DNA from 4 places in the Paenibacillus hexagrammi genome. Region 4 is predicted to be linked to each of the others. Evidence: riboswitches for the same ligand, from Rfam matches in the RefSeq annotation. Region 4 holds a riboswitch; each other region holds the start of a gene.
The links. Region 4 has a riboswitch for cyclic di-AMP ahead of L0M14_RS29085 (APC family permease). Riboswitches for the same ligand answer to the same signal wherever they lie in the genome.
Positions count from the first base shown of each region.

Region 1: linked by a shared signal. The riboswitch ahead of L0M14_RS32150 (C40 family peptidase) and the one ahead of L0M14_RS29085 (APC family permease) in region 4 are both predicted to bind cyclic di-AMP.
Region 2: linked by a shared signal. The riboswitch ahead of L0M14_RS26895 (resuscitation-promoting factor) and the one ahead of L0M14_RS29085 (APC family permease) in region 4 are both predicted to bind cyclic di-AMP.
Region 3: linked by a shared signal. The riboswitch ahead of L0M14_RS22395 (stalk domain-containing protein) and the one ahead of L0M14_RS29085 (APC family permease) in region 4 are both predicted to bind cyclic di-AMP.

Region 1 is NZ_CP090978.1:6,481,499-6,485,074, forward strand. It holds gene L0M14_RS29820 (cryptochrome/photolyase family protein) at 28-1,398, opposite strand; partial or broken gene L0M14_RS32150 (C40 family peptidase) at 1,487-1,875, opposite strand; cyclic di-AMP (ydaO/yuaA leader) riboswitch at 1,964-2,103, opposite strand; gene L0M14_RS29830 (hypothetical protein) at 2,293-3,111, opposite strand; gene L0M14_RS29835 (M1 family metallopeptidase) at 3,127-3,576, opposite strand, start outside.
Region 2 is NZ_CP090978.1:5,863,420-5,866,995, forward strand. It holds gene rsmA (16S rRNA (adenine(1518)-N(6)/adenine(1519)-N(6))-dimethyltransferase RsmA) at 1-4, opposite strand, end outside; gene rnmV (ribonuclease M5) at 17-553, opposite strand; gene L0M14_RS26895 (resuscitation-promoting factor) at 679-1,818, opposite strand; cyclic di-AMP (ydaO/yuaA leader) riboswitch at 2,116-2,313, opposite strand; gene L0M14_RS26900 (ABC transporter ATP-binding protein) at 2,596-3,339, shown strand; gene L0M14_RS26905 (ABC transporter permease) at 3,336-3,576, shown strand, end outside.
Region 3 is NZ_CP090978.1:4,947,897-4,951,472, forward strand. It holds gene liaF (cell wall-active antibiotics response protein LiaF) at 1-439, opposite strand, end outside; gene L0M14_RS22390 (PspA/IM30 family protein) at 1,018-1,608, opposite strand; cyclic di-AMP (ydaO/yuaA leader) riboswitch at 1,772-1,920, shown strand; gene L0M14_RS22395 (stalk domain-containing protein) at 1,927-2,718, shown strand; gene L0M14_RS22400 (polysaccharide deacetylase family protein) at 2,878-3,576, shown strand, end outside.
Region 4 is NZ_CP090978.1:6,334,245-6,337,820, forward strand. It holds gene L0M14_RS29085 (APC family permease) at 1-1,725, opposite strand, end outside; cyclic di-AMP (ydaO/yuaA leader) riboswitch at 1,859-2,014, opposite strand; gene L0M14_RS29090 (fascin domain-containing protein) at 2,259-2,831, opposite strand; partial or broken gene L0M14_RS29095 (glycoside hydrolase family 30 protein) at 2,926-3,576, opposite strand, start outside.

The DNA.
Region 1 (3,576 bases), 150 kb from region 4:
CAATAAAATGAACATTACGATGAATGATCAGGCCTCGCCTGTAAAACTGTCATCTTTCCGCAAAATTCCTTTATACACCTCAATCGCAGCTGCTCTTGAGGCTTTCACATCCACAATCGCTTGCTTCATCGGCAGATGAATCTCTTTGTTGCTCAGCGCTGCCAGTTGAGGCAGCCATCTGCGAATATACTGTCCTGACGGATCATGAGTGGCCGACTGCGTGACCGGATTCATGATGCGAAAGTAGGGGGCGGCATCGAAGCCTAGCGAAGCGCACCATAACCAACCGCCCCGGTTCAGCGTGTTGTCGTAATCGCTGAGCTTGTAGCGGAAATACTGCTCGCCGAGTGTAAACGGACACAGTAGATTCTTGGTCAAGAACATAGCCGTGACCATGCGCAGCCTGTTCGGCATATGTCCGGTCTCATTCAATTCCGTCATCGCTGCGTCAATAATCGGAATCCCAGTCTCTCCCTTGCGCCAGCTCTCAAAATGTCGATCATCTAGGGACGACAGATCGTATTTCTTTTCGTATTTGAAAAAGTCACCATCATACACCGATTGATAGATATAAAAATCCCGCCAAGCCAGCTGTCTGAGCCAGGCAGCGGACTGCTCATGCTCAAGAAGCTTCTCATACACATGGCGAATCGAGATGGCGCCTGTATTGATAGCTGCGCTGAGTGAGCTGGTACCGTCATAGGCATAGTGGTCCCTGCGCTCCGCATAGAAAGGCAGGTGGTCCTCGAGAAAGTCCCGCAGCCTCTCATTTGGATCATCAGGAGCCGTGAAAGTACCCAACTCGAAAGGCAAACGAAACGAATTCAAAACGTCTGCTCCGCCTTCGAAATCCATTAGACTGACAGTTTGCAGGTCCTTTAGGGAGAGCGGAGAAGAGGGGCGGTAGAACATCTGCAGATAGGCCGTCCATTTGCGGAAGAACGGAGTGTACACCTTGTATGGCTCGTTCTTTTGAGCAAATCTTTGAAAATCTGCAAGATCGGTCAAGGTATGATCGATAAGAGATGTCCATTTCACACCGTGGGCTTGGGCGACTTCCCGCAGCTTGCGGTCGCGCACGACGGCATAAGGCGTAAAGTCCTGATGAACAACGACCTCGTCAAAACGGGCTAGTCCCAACGCAAGGTCCATCACCTCCGTAGGCTCCCCGTAGACGATGTGAAGGATTTTGCCGGCCTCGGCGTATACAGTCTGCAGTCTTCTGACATAGCTCAAGAAGCAAACTCCGCTGTGCTCCGCATGCCGGTTGTTGCGCAGAAGATATGGATCCAGAATGAGCAGATGAACGGAAGGGTGCCCCCTGCGAACAGATAGTCGAATGCAGTCAGGTCCTCGATCCGTAAGTCTTTTCGATGTATGAACAATTTCATATGCCATGCCTCCAGAAAAAAGAATAAAAGCCCTGCGGGCTGCTCGAATTAGGAGCGAAGCTATGCCGGGGCTTTATTCGTTAGCAATCATTTAATTAATTGGATTCAGCAGTCAGCTGGTTGTAAATATCGTCCCAGAGTACACGGCGCGCAGATACATAACGCTTAGCATAATAGGACTCACTTAATTTGTTTTTCACTACACCGTCGTTGGTTGCGGCATGTACAAACTCACCGTCGCCAAGATAGATGCCTACGTGAGAAACACCGTCGCCTCCTGTGTTGAAAAAGACAAGATCGCCTTTGCGAAGGTCTTTTTGTCAACCCAGTAGCCTTCTTCGTCTTGTGCTTTAGAGCTATGAGGAAGGTCAATGCCGAATTGCGCGAACACGTAAGCGGTAAATCCGGAGCAATCAAAACCCTTTGTTGTCGTACCCGCGTACTTGTACGGAGTTCCGAGCAATCCGTCAACCGTTTCATCCATTGTGGATTGTGCTGCGAAAGCGCTTCCCTACACTCAAACTCAAACATAGAACAAGACTGAAAACGAGAGCAACAACCTTTTTCAACTGCTTGTCTCCTTCCGGTGCCTACGAGGTTAGCTGGAGGGTTCGGTTGAAGGTTCCCTATGATCCCTGTCTAGCAAGATCAATTCACCCGGAGTGGTTCCCCCGTTTCCCAAAATTAATCGGGAATTCGGCATGATTTGTTGGTTTTTTTTATCCTAATCCGAAGGATTCGTCATAAACATAAGAAATTCCTCCTTCCTATGCGCTATTCTATAAAAATATGTGTGAAACTTCTCAAAATAGACAAAAAAATAGCCCCTTTTTCAAGGGACCCGGCATTTTCGATGAATTTAGGCTGTTTTTGTACAGCATATGTGCCATTCTACTATCGATTAAGAGTTGTTTTTGGCTGACCAGAGATGATATTGAGAGGTTAATGCCCACATTTGAAGAAACATGTTGAACAAGGGGAATAGCTGATAAATCATCAGGGCAAGCAGTCCTGCCCAGATATAAGTTGCAGTGACGGTAACACCTGCCAATAGTCCCGAGCCGATGACAAGCAGCAGGGCGATAGTCACAATCGGCAGCAGATGGCGAAGGAAGGCGCCGATTGTGGCGATGATGCCGCTGCGCAGTGCCAGGGCAAACTGAACATGCATAAAGAGCAGGTGCAGAATAAAGCCGTAGGCGAGCAGTCCCCCTAGCCATGGCAGCATGGATAAGGCGGCACTCTCATAGGAGGTGCTGTGGGCATAGATGGATTGAACCTCCGGAATGAGCCAGATCAGAGGCAGCATGGTAAGTGCAACCCGGGCCGCATAACAGAGAAAGAACGATAAGGATAACTCTCTGATTCCTTTGAAAAATCGATAGCCCGCATTTTGTTCCGTATGTGTGATCGAATAATAAATGCCGGCATTGAGCATTGGTGTCAACAGCATGCGCACCCCGAGGAGGATGACGAGAGTCCAGAGATAGGAATAGCTTACGTCGGTTTTGAACAGCTGGAACTGCCCCTCGGCCAAGAACAGCTGCATCGCGAGCTTGGGCTGGCTGCTGCCGGGAAACCGGTGCATGAGCGGAACGAGAACAGATTGAACCATTTTGTAGAGAGCCATGCCCCAGCCCAACTGGTACAAGAACAGGACAATCACGGCGAAAGGCTGCTGCACGGCGGCCCGAAAGCCGGATTTCATATACGATGTCACGCGGCGTCCCCCTTTCTACCAAGCGACCCAGCCGAAGACCGTCTGCAGGAATTGAATGATGCCCAAATTCCAGCGGATTTTCCAAGTGGGGTCAACCTCAGTTAGCATAAAGTTATTGATATGTTTATTTTCCAGAACGAGCGAATAATTCGGATCAATCCTTACCCAGTCAATCGGTGAGGCGCCTGCAAGCTTATACTCGATGCTGCTTTCCGCTCCGCTCCAGGTTTTATCCAAAGTGCTGCCATCCTTAAAATGGAACTGAATCGGCACTTCCGGCGAATTGCCGCCGCGCTTCGAGATCAGCACCGTGCTTTCATAGCCAGAATTGCCATCTGCAAGTGAAGCGGGTGCAACATGAATCCGTTCGACAGAATAATCGGCCATCATACTGCCGTACACGTACTGGTTGAAGAATTCGTCCCACTTCGTCTTCGTAACGTCTTCGACGACGGCTTGGAAATC
Region 2 (3,576 bases), 470 kb from region 4:
TCATGGATTACAACCCTCATTTATCTAATAGTTCTGCCGCCGCCTCAAACTCCTCACGAGTGATTTGAAACATGGCACAGCGTTTATAAAATTGCTTACCGTTACAGTACCCTATCCCCAGTTTCTTGCCTACCTCCAAGCGCCTTGAAGCCGCTTCAGGATGGACGATAAGACCCGCATCTATCAAATCTTCCCATGTCACCATGGAGACAGCAGCTTCATATTCTGTACGAAGATGGCTTAGTGCGTGGCGTATCGTCTCCGGGGAGGCATTCTCGACGCCAATATCCCCTTTGTACTCCGCCTGTTCTTGTGAAATAAAAGCATGCTTGCAGCCAGGAACCTTGGCAGCTACAATCTTGCGTATCCGTTCACCGGCATGATCGGGGTCCGTGAAGATAATGACACCCCTGCGCTCCTGCGCAAGCGCAATCCGTTTGAGCACAGCAGCTCCAATTGCGGAGCCTCCTGTTTCGATGGTGTCTGCTTGTACCGCACGCCGGATCGCAGCCGTATCATCCTTGCCCTCAACTACAATAACTTCCTTAATCATACAGCCGTTCCTTTCCCTACACGCACAAAAAGAAGAGGGAGCCCCTCTTCTTTCGCCGGCACAGCCGGATCATTCCTATTTATTTTCATTCTGCCCGTGCAGATATTTATTTACACCTAGATGTGCTAGTTCTCCGTTGGTTTCTTCGGTCCGATAATATAGACGGTAAACCCGCTTTTCGTCCCGAATCGATTGGCATGACTCTCATCGTCATAATACACGTCGATCATCTGCCCCTTCACGCCGCTGCCGATATCCTCAGCACGACGGAAGCCCACGCCCTCAATGTATACCCACCAGCCAAGCGGAACCACTTTGGGATCTACGGCAATCGTTCTGCCTTCCGTTACGGTAGTCCCTGTATAGGTCTTACCATAACCAGGGCTATCCTTGGATTTACCAGTAGATGCAACTCCCGCTGAATACGCAGTAAGCTTCACATTCTTGAGAATTTGCTTGTAACCGAATTTAACGCCATTCTTGGCTATTTCATCCACGCTCGGCGAAGAGGCCGATAAGACAACAACCGGATTCTTGGTTCCTATAGCGACAATTTTATTGACGCTTTCCGATTGGACTTGTTCATCGACAACCGCTTCGGAGACAAGAACGCCGTCTTCGAAGGTCTTCTCTTTCTTTTTCAACAGAACGCCCTCTTTACCTTCCTGGACGACCTGCTCCTTACCTTTCAAGATCGATGCATCATTCTTCTTTTCCGTATCGAATGCGATCGGCTCCGTCATTTCTTCGATTTCTTTTTTCACCCGAACGACTTTAATCTCATCGCCGGATGTCAGTGATGCGGTTGGTTCAGGGGTTACTTTATCGAGGTCTCCCAGTGCAATATGTAAATCCTGCAATGCACTTTCAACCGTTCTTGCAGTTGTGTAAACAGTGGTGGTCTTTCCATCAGCAGTCAACTGAATCGGTGAAGCATGCTCGATAACGAATTTCTCTCCGCCTTTGATTTTGGTATTCAGCGCAGCAGAAATTTCATCGTGCTCCCCTATCTTTATGGCTTGTTCATCCAGTAGGCGTTGCAGGACCCATTGCTTCGTGTGCACAACGGTTTCTTGTCCATTCACAACTACGGATACGCTCTTGGTAGCCGTACCGTACAACAACACCAAAAACATGAAAGTCATAGCGATTGAAATCAAACCCAAACTTAAGATCAAACGCAAGTTTTCATGCTTCCATCGCAGTGCCAAGGACATGCTGGATGATCGACTTACATGGGTCTCGGTTAAAGAGATGTTGCCCACTTCTTCGGTCCTCCTTCAAAGCCTCGCCGCCCGTGTGTTACGCATGATTATTAGACGCGACTAAGGTTATTTGTGTGATTTAACTTAACGTACCTCTTCCTCTCCAGCTCTACAGCGGAGTTCTCCCGACAACAGCACACAACGCGCTGCGCTGCCAACGGTAGTCCCACCCCCCTCGCTTTTCATCCTATGAGCATCCTGATGTAAATATCTCCAAAAAATGAAAAGACCAGCGGAAAGAGGACTCTTCCCGTGGTCTTGTATACATGTGTGTAGACATGACTAGACACGACAATCGTTACCTCTCTCGGTACGCTTACGAGGTTAGCTGACGGATTCGGACGTGAGAGTCGCCCTACCCTGCTCCTGCATCATGCAGTCACAATGGATTCACCCCTGATAATCATTCTGCTTGCAAATCAGCCTGTACGTAAACACTGACTTGCCGGCAGCGGTTCCCCCGTTCCCTTATATGGGACTCAGCGAATGGAAATTTGGCAAATTGGTTATTAAGTTATTATGAAAAGTATATTACGCTGTAAATCTCAACCTGTAAAGGGATAGTCGCCTGCTAAAAAGCGCGGAATTCAATAATTATAGACATTTTAAATAATAAATCACGGCTTTTAATACGTTTTTCTCTATATAACGCATCTTTACGCTTATTTTCACAAAATGAGCCTAGGAATTAGGCACGAAAAGCGAATTTGTTTATAATGGTGGTGGTTAAAACTGGGTGAAAAGTTCCAATAATTTGCTGAAAAGGAAGGCCATTCGATGAATCCCATTCTGCAACTTGAAGCCTTGTATGGAGGATATCTTCCAGGCAAGCCTGTTCTTCACGGACTTACTTTTTCGATTCGCCAGGGTGAAATGGTGGGTCTAATCGGCCTTAACGGGGCTGGTAAAAGCACGACCATTAAACACATCCTTGGACTGCTACAGCCGCAAAAAGGCGTTATTCGCATCAAAGGACTCACGCTGGACGAGCAATCCATCTCTTATCGCTCTTCTTATGCTTATGTACCCGAGAGTCCCGAGCTCTATGAGGAATTAACCATTGCCGAGCATCTGGAATTAACCGCAATGGCATATGGGCTGACACGCGAGCAGTATCAGGAGCGATCCCAGATCCTTCTAGAGGAATTCCGCATGACAGATAAGCTGAAAAGCTTCGCCCGACATTTGTCCAAGGGGATGAAGCAGAAGGTTATGATCATGAACGCTTTCTTGGTCGAACCAGACCTGTATATCATCGATGAGCCCTTTCTTGGCCTCGACCCGCTTGCGATACGCTCGCTGCTGGAATTAATGGTGAGGATGAAGCACAAAGGGGCCAGCTTCCTCATCTCATCGCACATTTTGTCTACCATTGAAAAATATTGCGACCACTTTGTCGTATTGCATCGAGGGCGCATGGCAGCTCATGGCGATATAGAAGGACTGCGAGCACAAACGGGCCTGGCGCAAGCGTCATTAGACGACATTTTCTATCACATTATCCAAGGTGATTCTTTATGAAGGACATGAGAATGAGTGTTGAGGATATATGGAGGCAGCGTTTTCACCTTTATATGAAAGAAACGATGGGCTATTGGCTATATGCCGCCCGCAGTAATTTTGTCGGCTTCATGTTATTTCTTGTCATTGTAGCTTCCTATTATTATGCAAAAACATTACAGCAGCTTCCGACAAATTATCCTTACCTCTGGATTGTGCTGCTGCTGCTCGTTCCTACACTATCGGCAAGTCCAATTC
Region 3 (3,576 bases), 1.4 Mb from region 4:
TGAGCGTCGTTTCTTTTTTCTCGAGGATCGCGAGAGATAGGTCAATATAAGTTTCACCGATGACGTACCAAATGCTGCTATTACGCAGAATCCACGGCTCTCGTCCCAATCTCATGCTGTCGATAATTTTATGCTTCTGGTTGTACGATTCGTCTTTAGGGAATTGCTTGGATCGAATAAAATAAAGTCCCAACAAAATCAAAACAATGGAAATGACGATGGACAGATGGTTGGCAAATAAGATGACAATTCCCGCACCGATCAGCACATAGCCTTTTCGTTCTCTTCGCGATCTGATTCGATGAATACCCAATAGAACGAGGAGAATCGCAAGAATGGGAAAAAAGCCGACCGTATGATCCAGAAGTAAAAAAAGACCGGCCCCGATCAGCAGCAGCGCTGTATTCCGGCTTCGGTTAGGTTTCGTATCTTCTCCCATGTTGCACCTCCTCTGGCTGCTCGATTATAAGATAGGCTGTACACATTGTGGTAAAAAGCCGCTGTGACCGCATTATTCTAGCATACCATAAGAATCTGCGCCCTCCAAGATGAAAAGACGCGACCAGCGCTGCTCTCCGCGCACAGCCCTGCCCCATTTTGGGTGCGACTTGGAGGCGCGTAAGTTGCATGGCGAGCGCTAGCGTGTGGCGCATAGGGCGCATACTCACGTGCGCGCGGCTGCGCCGAGGGCGGACTCGCGGGCTGCGCGGCTGCGCCGAGGACGCGGACTCGCGGGCTGCACGGCTGCGCCGAGGGCGCGGACTCGTGGGCTGCACGGCTGCGCCGAGGGCGGACTCGCGGGCTGCGCGGCTGCGCCAAGGGCGCGGACTCGCGGGCTGCACGGCTGCGCCGAGGGGCGCACATGCTCGTGCTGCGTGGCTGCGCCAAGGGCGCGGACTCGCGGGCTGCGCGGCTGCGCCGAGGACGCGGACTCGCGGGCTGCACGGCTGCGCCGAGGGCGCACTCGCGGGCTGCGCGGCTGCGCCAAGGGCGCACATGCTCGTGCTGTGCGGCACGCTACTTCCGGGAGCGCGCCCGCCCTTCACAGCCGCTGAAGCGGCTGTGCTGCCACTCCTCCCGGAGTCTGCCGCGCACGGCGCGCAGCTCCTCCCGCAAGTTGCAGCTCGCCTCCTTCAGCGTCTCGCGCGACAGCACGGCCGCTTCACGCAGGCCGTGCCAAGCCTCGCGGCCGAGCTCGCGGCCCGCGTGTTCCAGCTCGCGCAGCGCTTCGCGCGAGCCTGCGTCATCATGCGGCCCTGCGCCCCGCGGCCGCATATTGCCTGCAGCGGCGCGAAGCCGCTGCAGCTCCTCTGCTAGTGCCAGGATATCATCCTGGCACTTCCTGTACTGCGCGCGGAGGTCTTCGCGCGCAGCCTCCAGGCGCAGCTTCTCCTGCAGCGCACGCCGCGCCAGGTCCTCGTCGCCAGCTCGCATCGCAAGCTCGGCCTGCTCCGTGCGGAGCTCAGCAAGCTCCTCCGCGTCAACACATTGCAGCCGCAGCTCAACAGCTCGCTGCAGCGCTTCATGATAGCGCTGCTCTGCTGCTTCTATTTCCGATATAGAAAAACCGTATCCGGTCCCCATCTGCCCAACCCGCTTCATACCCATTGTCAATTCCGCCCCTTTACATTCCGAATCTTATGCTTCTATCGTAATCCAAACACTTCACTCTCAAAACGGACTCCCGACTGTATTTCATACTGGACTTAAGTCCAGGTTCCGCCGCACACTTCCACATTTTGGCCGTTGTTGGCCTATAGCCACGATGATAATATAATTGGAGCCGAGTCCGGAGCTCCTCATGCGCCGGTACGGGGGACGATATACTTGGGGTGAATGTGTGCTGTTTCAGAGGCAAACTAGGGAGAACCTTCTTCCCGAACCCGTCAACTAACCTCGGAGGCTTCACTAGAAGGAGGAATCCAATTGAATATTGCTTTAAAAGGGCTGGCTAGCCTAGCTGTGTCTATGACCGTATTGGCAGGAGGCTTATTTTCCCCGCTTCATGCGAATGCAGCCGAGATGGAAGTGAAAGTGCAGGTCAACGATGACCTTGTACAATTTCCGGATGCACAGCCTTTTTTGGACAACAACCATTTTACGCAAGTACCGGTTCGCTTCGTTACAGAGAAGCTTGGATATGCGCTCCATTGGGAAAAAGATGGAGATAAGATCAAAGTGACTTTAAATAATGAGAAACACACGATAACGTTGATCTCAGGGGAAAAAGAAGCAGTCATTGACAATACGCCGGTAGAAATGGACACACACGCCGAATTTCAAGAGGGCCGTGTCTATGTTCCTCTCCGATTCATATCAGAGGCATCCGATGTGCCCGTGCAGTGGGATGCTAGCAGCAATTTAGCTATTTTAAACAAAGACGGCAACCAGCACTCCCCGGATTACCAGGAATTCGAGGCAACCGCTTATTCAGCCGATCCTGCCGAGAACGGCGGCTACGCGGCGTTTGATTTTATGGGCAATCCACTCATGCTGGGAACTGTGGCTGTAGATCCTTCTGTTATCCCGCTGGGTTCCAAGCTGTATATCGAAGGGTACTCATTTGACGGGCTTCCTGCTGGCGGTATGTATGCTTATGCTACGGATACAGGTGGTTCTGTAAAAGGCAACCATCTAGACATCTTTATACCCGCCTCCAAAGAATCGTTAAAGCAATTCGGCATTCAAAAAATTAAAGTGTATAAGTTATCCGAATAAGGACATCTAACGAAAACTAAGCTGGTTGCTGAACAAGGAATGACTATTCCTTACAGCATTCCGGCTTTTTTTCATGTTCCTCACAAATATTGCCTCGGCTTCATGGCGAATAGGTTGGAGAAAAGGGTCAAAGACTATCTCCAAAGGAGGTAACGACCCATGGCTAAGCTCCATCGTAAACTGCTCGTTGCCGCTCAGCTTGCCGCTTCCTTAACCCTCATGACAGGAGCTGTTCCTGTTCCGCAAACTCAGGTAGTTTCAAAAGTTCAGACCACTCAAAAGCTGGTCGCCCTCACGTTTGACGACGGTCCGAATCCCGTCTATACGCCGCAGGTTCTGGATGTACTCAAGCAGTACGATGCGAAAGCAACTTTTTTTGTGTTGGGGAAAAGAGTCCAGATGTACCCTCAAATCGCGATCCGCGAAGTCAATGAGGGGCATGAAATCGCCAACCACACCTACGACCATCATTTTCTGCGGCATGTCTCTCCTAATAAGCTTAAGGAGGAAATCGAACAGACGCAGGATATTATTTTTGATATCACCGAGCAAGTTCCTCACGTGTTTCGCCCTCCCGGCGGTTACTACGATCAATCATTGATTGAACTGGCCAAACAGGATCGTTTTACAGTTGTCATGTGGTCCTGGTATCAAGATACGAAGGATTGGAAGAAGCCCGGTGTTGATAAAATCGTCAGCTCCGTCCTAACTCATATTCATAACGGAGACATTATCCTGTTTCATGATCTGCAGGGCGATTGCTCCCAAACCGTTGAAGCATTAAAGATTCTACTGCCAGAGCTCAAAAAACAAGGCTATCAATTTCTAACGGTCACCGATCTGATAGCAAAAATGAAC
Region 4 (3,576 bases):
CAGATTTTGCCACCAGTGTTTCGTAATGAATTGCGGGATCAAGATGGTGATATGATCCGTCTCCGCCGTTTTCCACTCTACTGTATCGATGAACTTCATAAGAGGCCGCATGACGCTGCGGTAGCGGGAGCGCAAAATAATCAGTCTGACACCGGGATTCCACTCCTCCCACTTCTCCTCCATCTTGCGGATTTCTTCCTCATCAAAGGCAACGAACACCGCCACGACGTTATCGGTAAGCGATTTGGCATAACTGATGGAATGAAGCACGACCCGAGTGATGCCTGCTACTGGGATGACAATGGTGCTGCCCTTGATTTCGGGTTTATCCGATTCCAGGTTAATCCTAAGTTCGTCCGCAATGTTCATATAATGGCGATGAATACGGAAGAACAGGAAGATCACGAGCGGCAGGAAAATGAACACCATCCAGATCTGGCTGAACTTGGTGAAAATGAAGATGAGTGTAATCGTCAGCGTTGTGATCATGCCGATCGTATTAATTAACAGCTTGATGATCCAGCCTTCCGGCTTCAACCGGATCCAGCGAACCATCATGCCGAATTGGGATAAGGTAAAAGGGATGAAAACACCTACTGCGTATAGCGGAATGAGATTCTCCGTATCCCCATGGAACACGATGACGAGCAGGGCTGATAACACACCTAAGATAATGATACCATTGGAAAATCCCAAACGGTCGCCCCGTACCTTGAACATATGCGGCATGAATTTATCTTTTGCCAGCATGAAGGCAAGGAGAGGAAAAGCAGCATACGCCGTATTCGCAGCTAGGAAGAGAATCAAGGCAGTCACGCCTTGGATCAAATAATACAGCACGCCGCGGCCGAATGTCGCCTCCGCAATTTTGGAGACTACGGTTTCCTCCGGTGTAGGGGAGATGCCGTACCAATAGGCCAGCAAGCTAATACCGATAAACATGCTGCCCAGAATCATGCCCATGGCCACCAGCGTCTTGGCCGCGTTCTTCTCAGCAGGCTGTTTGAAGTTGGGAATTGCATTCGAGACGGCTTCGACACCTGTTAATGCGGAGCAGCCCGAGCTGAAGGCCTTGAGCAGCAGGAACAGGCTCACGTTGCTTACGGCCGTACCTAGCTCAGGTACCTCTGCGTGGATGCCGCCCATCACATATTTGATTAAACCCGCGATGATGAGAACGAAGATGGCCGCGACAAACAGATATACCGGCAGAGCCAGAATGGAGGCCGATTCCGTGATGCCTCGCAGGTTCATGATGGTTAGAAACAAAATCATAATGAGCGACACGAGGACGCGATGATCGTGCAAGGATGGAAATGCTGACGTAATCGCGTCTGTCCCCGCGGACGAGCTAACTGCGACGGTCAATATATAATCCACGAGCAGGGAGCCTCCGGCAATCAGGCCGGTGCCCACGCCTAGATTATCTTTGGCGACAAGATAGGCGCCTCCCCCCGAGGGATACGAGTAGATGGTCTGGCGATAGGAAAGAATGAGAATCGTCAAGAGTCCGAGGACGGCTATGGAAATGGGGATGGAGTACCATACCGCTGCGAATCCAAGCGTGACGAGCACGATGAGAATTTGCTCCGTTCCGTAAGCGACGGATGACAAGGCATCCGATGACAGGACAGCCAGCGCTTTCATCTTGGAAAGCTTCTCTTCCTCAAGTTCTCCCGATTTCATCGGTTTACCGATCACAACACGTTTTAGTTTGTTTCCCATCAGGTAACCCCCACCTTAACTTTCCGTTAGTTTGCCCAAGTTGAATAAATTCCATATTTGCCAGGCCGGTTTTGGACAGCAAAAAACCACAGGGTGTGAGCCCTGCGGTTTCGTAAATATCAGCATGGATTCATCCCTCTCCCATCTTCCGCTTACGAGGTTAGCTGTCGGATTCGGGCAATGAGAGCAGCCCTACGTTCCCGGCGTGGCCGGTACGATTCACCCCTAAGGCGTGAAAGCCTTGTTGGTTCCCCCGATTTTCTTAACGAAAACTCAGCGATAAAAGGAATTATTCAATTGTTCGTTTTAGCTACGTTTTGAATATTACGCTCGATATCTTGTTTAGTAAAGGTGGGTTGCAGCCACAAAATGCTCGGCAGTACTGCACTTATGAACAGGAATGCGCTTACATGTGTATCAATCTTACGCTATCTCCCGAAATGTAGTTGTAGCACCGGATTTCATGAAAATTGAAAAAAGAAAGGCTCAGTCAGCAGCGAAGAGCCGGTACTGACCAAGCCTTACAAGAATCGTTATGGGGTGATGAGCTGGAAGGTCTCCCAACCACCGGCAGTTGTACGATTGGCGATCAAGGGGCTGGCGCCCCCATTGTCGGCGCAGACATATTTGCCGTTGGCCGCAGCTTTCAAAGTAATCCCGCCCGATACGGAAGCGACTTGGAAAGTCTCCCAGGCTCCGATGGAGGTGCTTCGCGCGATGAGCGCGTCAGCTCCGGCGTTCTCGGAGGCCACATACTTGCCGTTAGCCAGCGATTTTAAAGCAATATTGCCGTTACCTAGGTCTACCTTCTCGAAGGTTTCCCAGGCGCCGCCTACGGATGAACGATTAGCAATCAGCGCGCTGGCTCCTGCGTTCTCAGCTGTAACGTACTGATTATTGGCCAGGGCTTTGATCGAAACCAGGTCACGAGTCGGCGTGCCGTTCCATTTGAAGGTCATGGCTGCGCCTGCCGGTATGGACTGGATGAACGATTGCTTTCCCCATTTGATTTTCACATTCTGGCTGCTGGAAGTCCGGTTGTAAGCGACTACGACCTTGGAGCCGTCCGGATTTTTGAAAGCGACATTCTCGGAGGCTGCCGTCATAGCTCGGCGTATCGATGCGGTAAGCGCCGGGAACGACAAATTTACTGAAATGTCCGATTAAATAGTAGTGCTGGTTGTAGGTCACTTGATCGGTAGCGTCGGAGCGGATTTTGATCATACCGTAGTTAATGCTGCTGCTCAGAAGTGTCGGACCGTTGTTTTGGTCCAGCGCAATGTTCCAAGCGATGAAGGATTTGGCCCAGTTTCTAGGTATGGTGATGAGTTCGTGCATGATGTTGCTGAAGCTGTCGTTCCAGGAGCCGAAGCCGCCCTCGGTGAACCAGATATCTTTGTCCGGGTGATTGTTATGGACCGTAGTCATGGCAGAAGGGTCGCCGCCGTAATGATGAAATCCGCTGCCTGCGGTATAGCCGGCTGCCCCCGAATCGTTCAGAATTGCTTCAGGATAGTACGAGTTATCAAAGTTGTGATCGTAGGCGATGATCTTGGTATTCAGTCCTGCGCCTCTGAGCGTCGGTCCCAAATAATCGCGGATAAAGCCGATCTGATCGTTCGTGGACATGGACATCGTAGGGTAGGTGCTAGTGGTGTAAAGCGGTTCATTCTGCGGCGTAATGGCATAGATCGGAATGCCTTGGCCTTGGTAAGCCTGAATGAACTTCTTCATGTAATTGGCGTATACGGAATAGGCTTCCGGATTGAGGTAGCCTCCTCCCGTCATGGAACCGCTGGATTTCATCCAACCTGGCGCACTCAAGGCGTTGCGATTACCTTGAGATTTGCG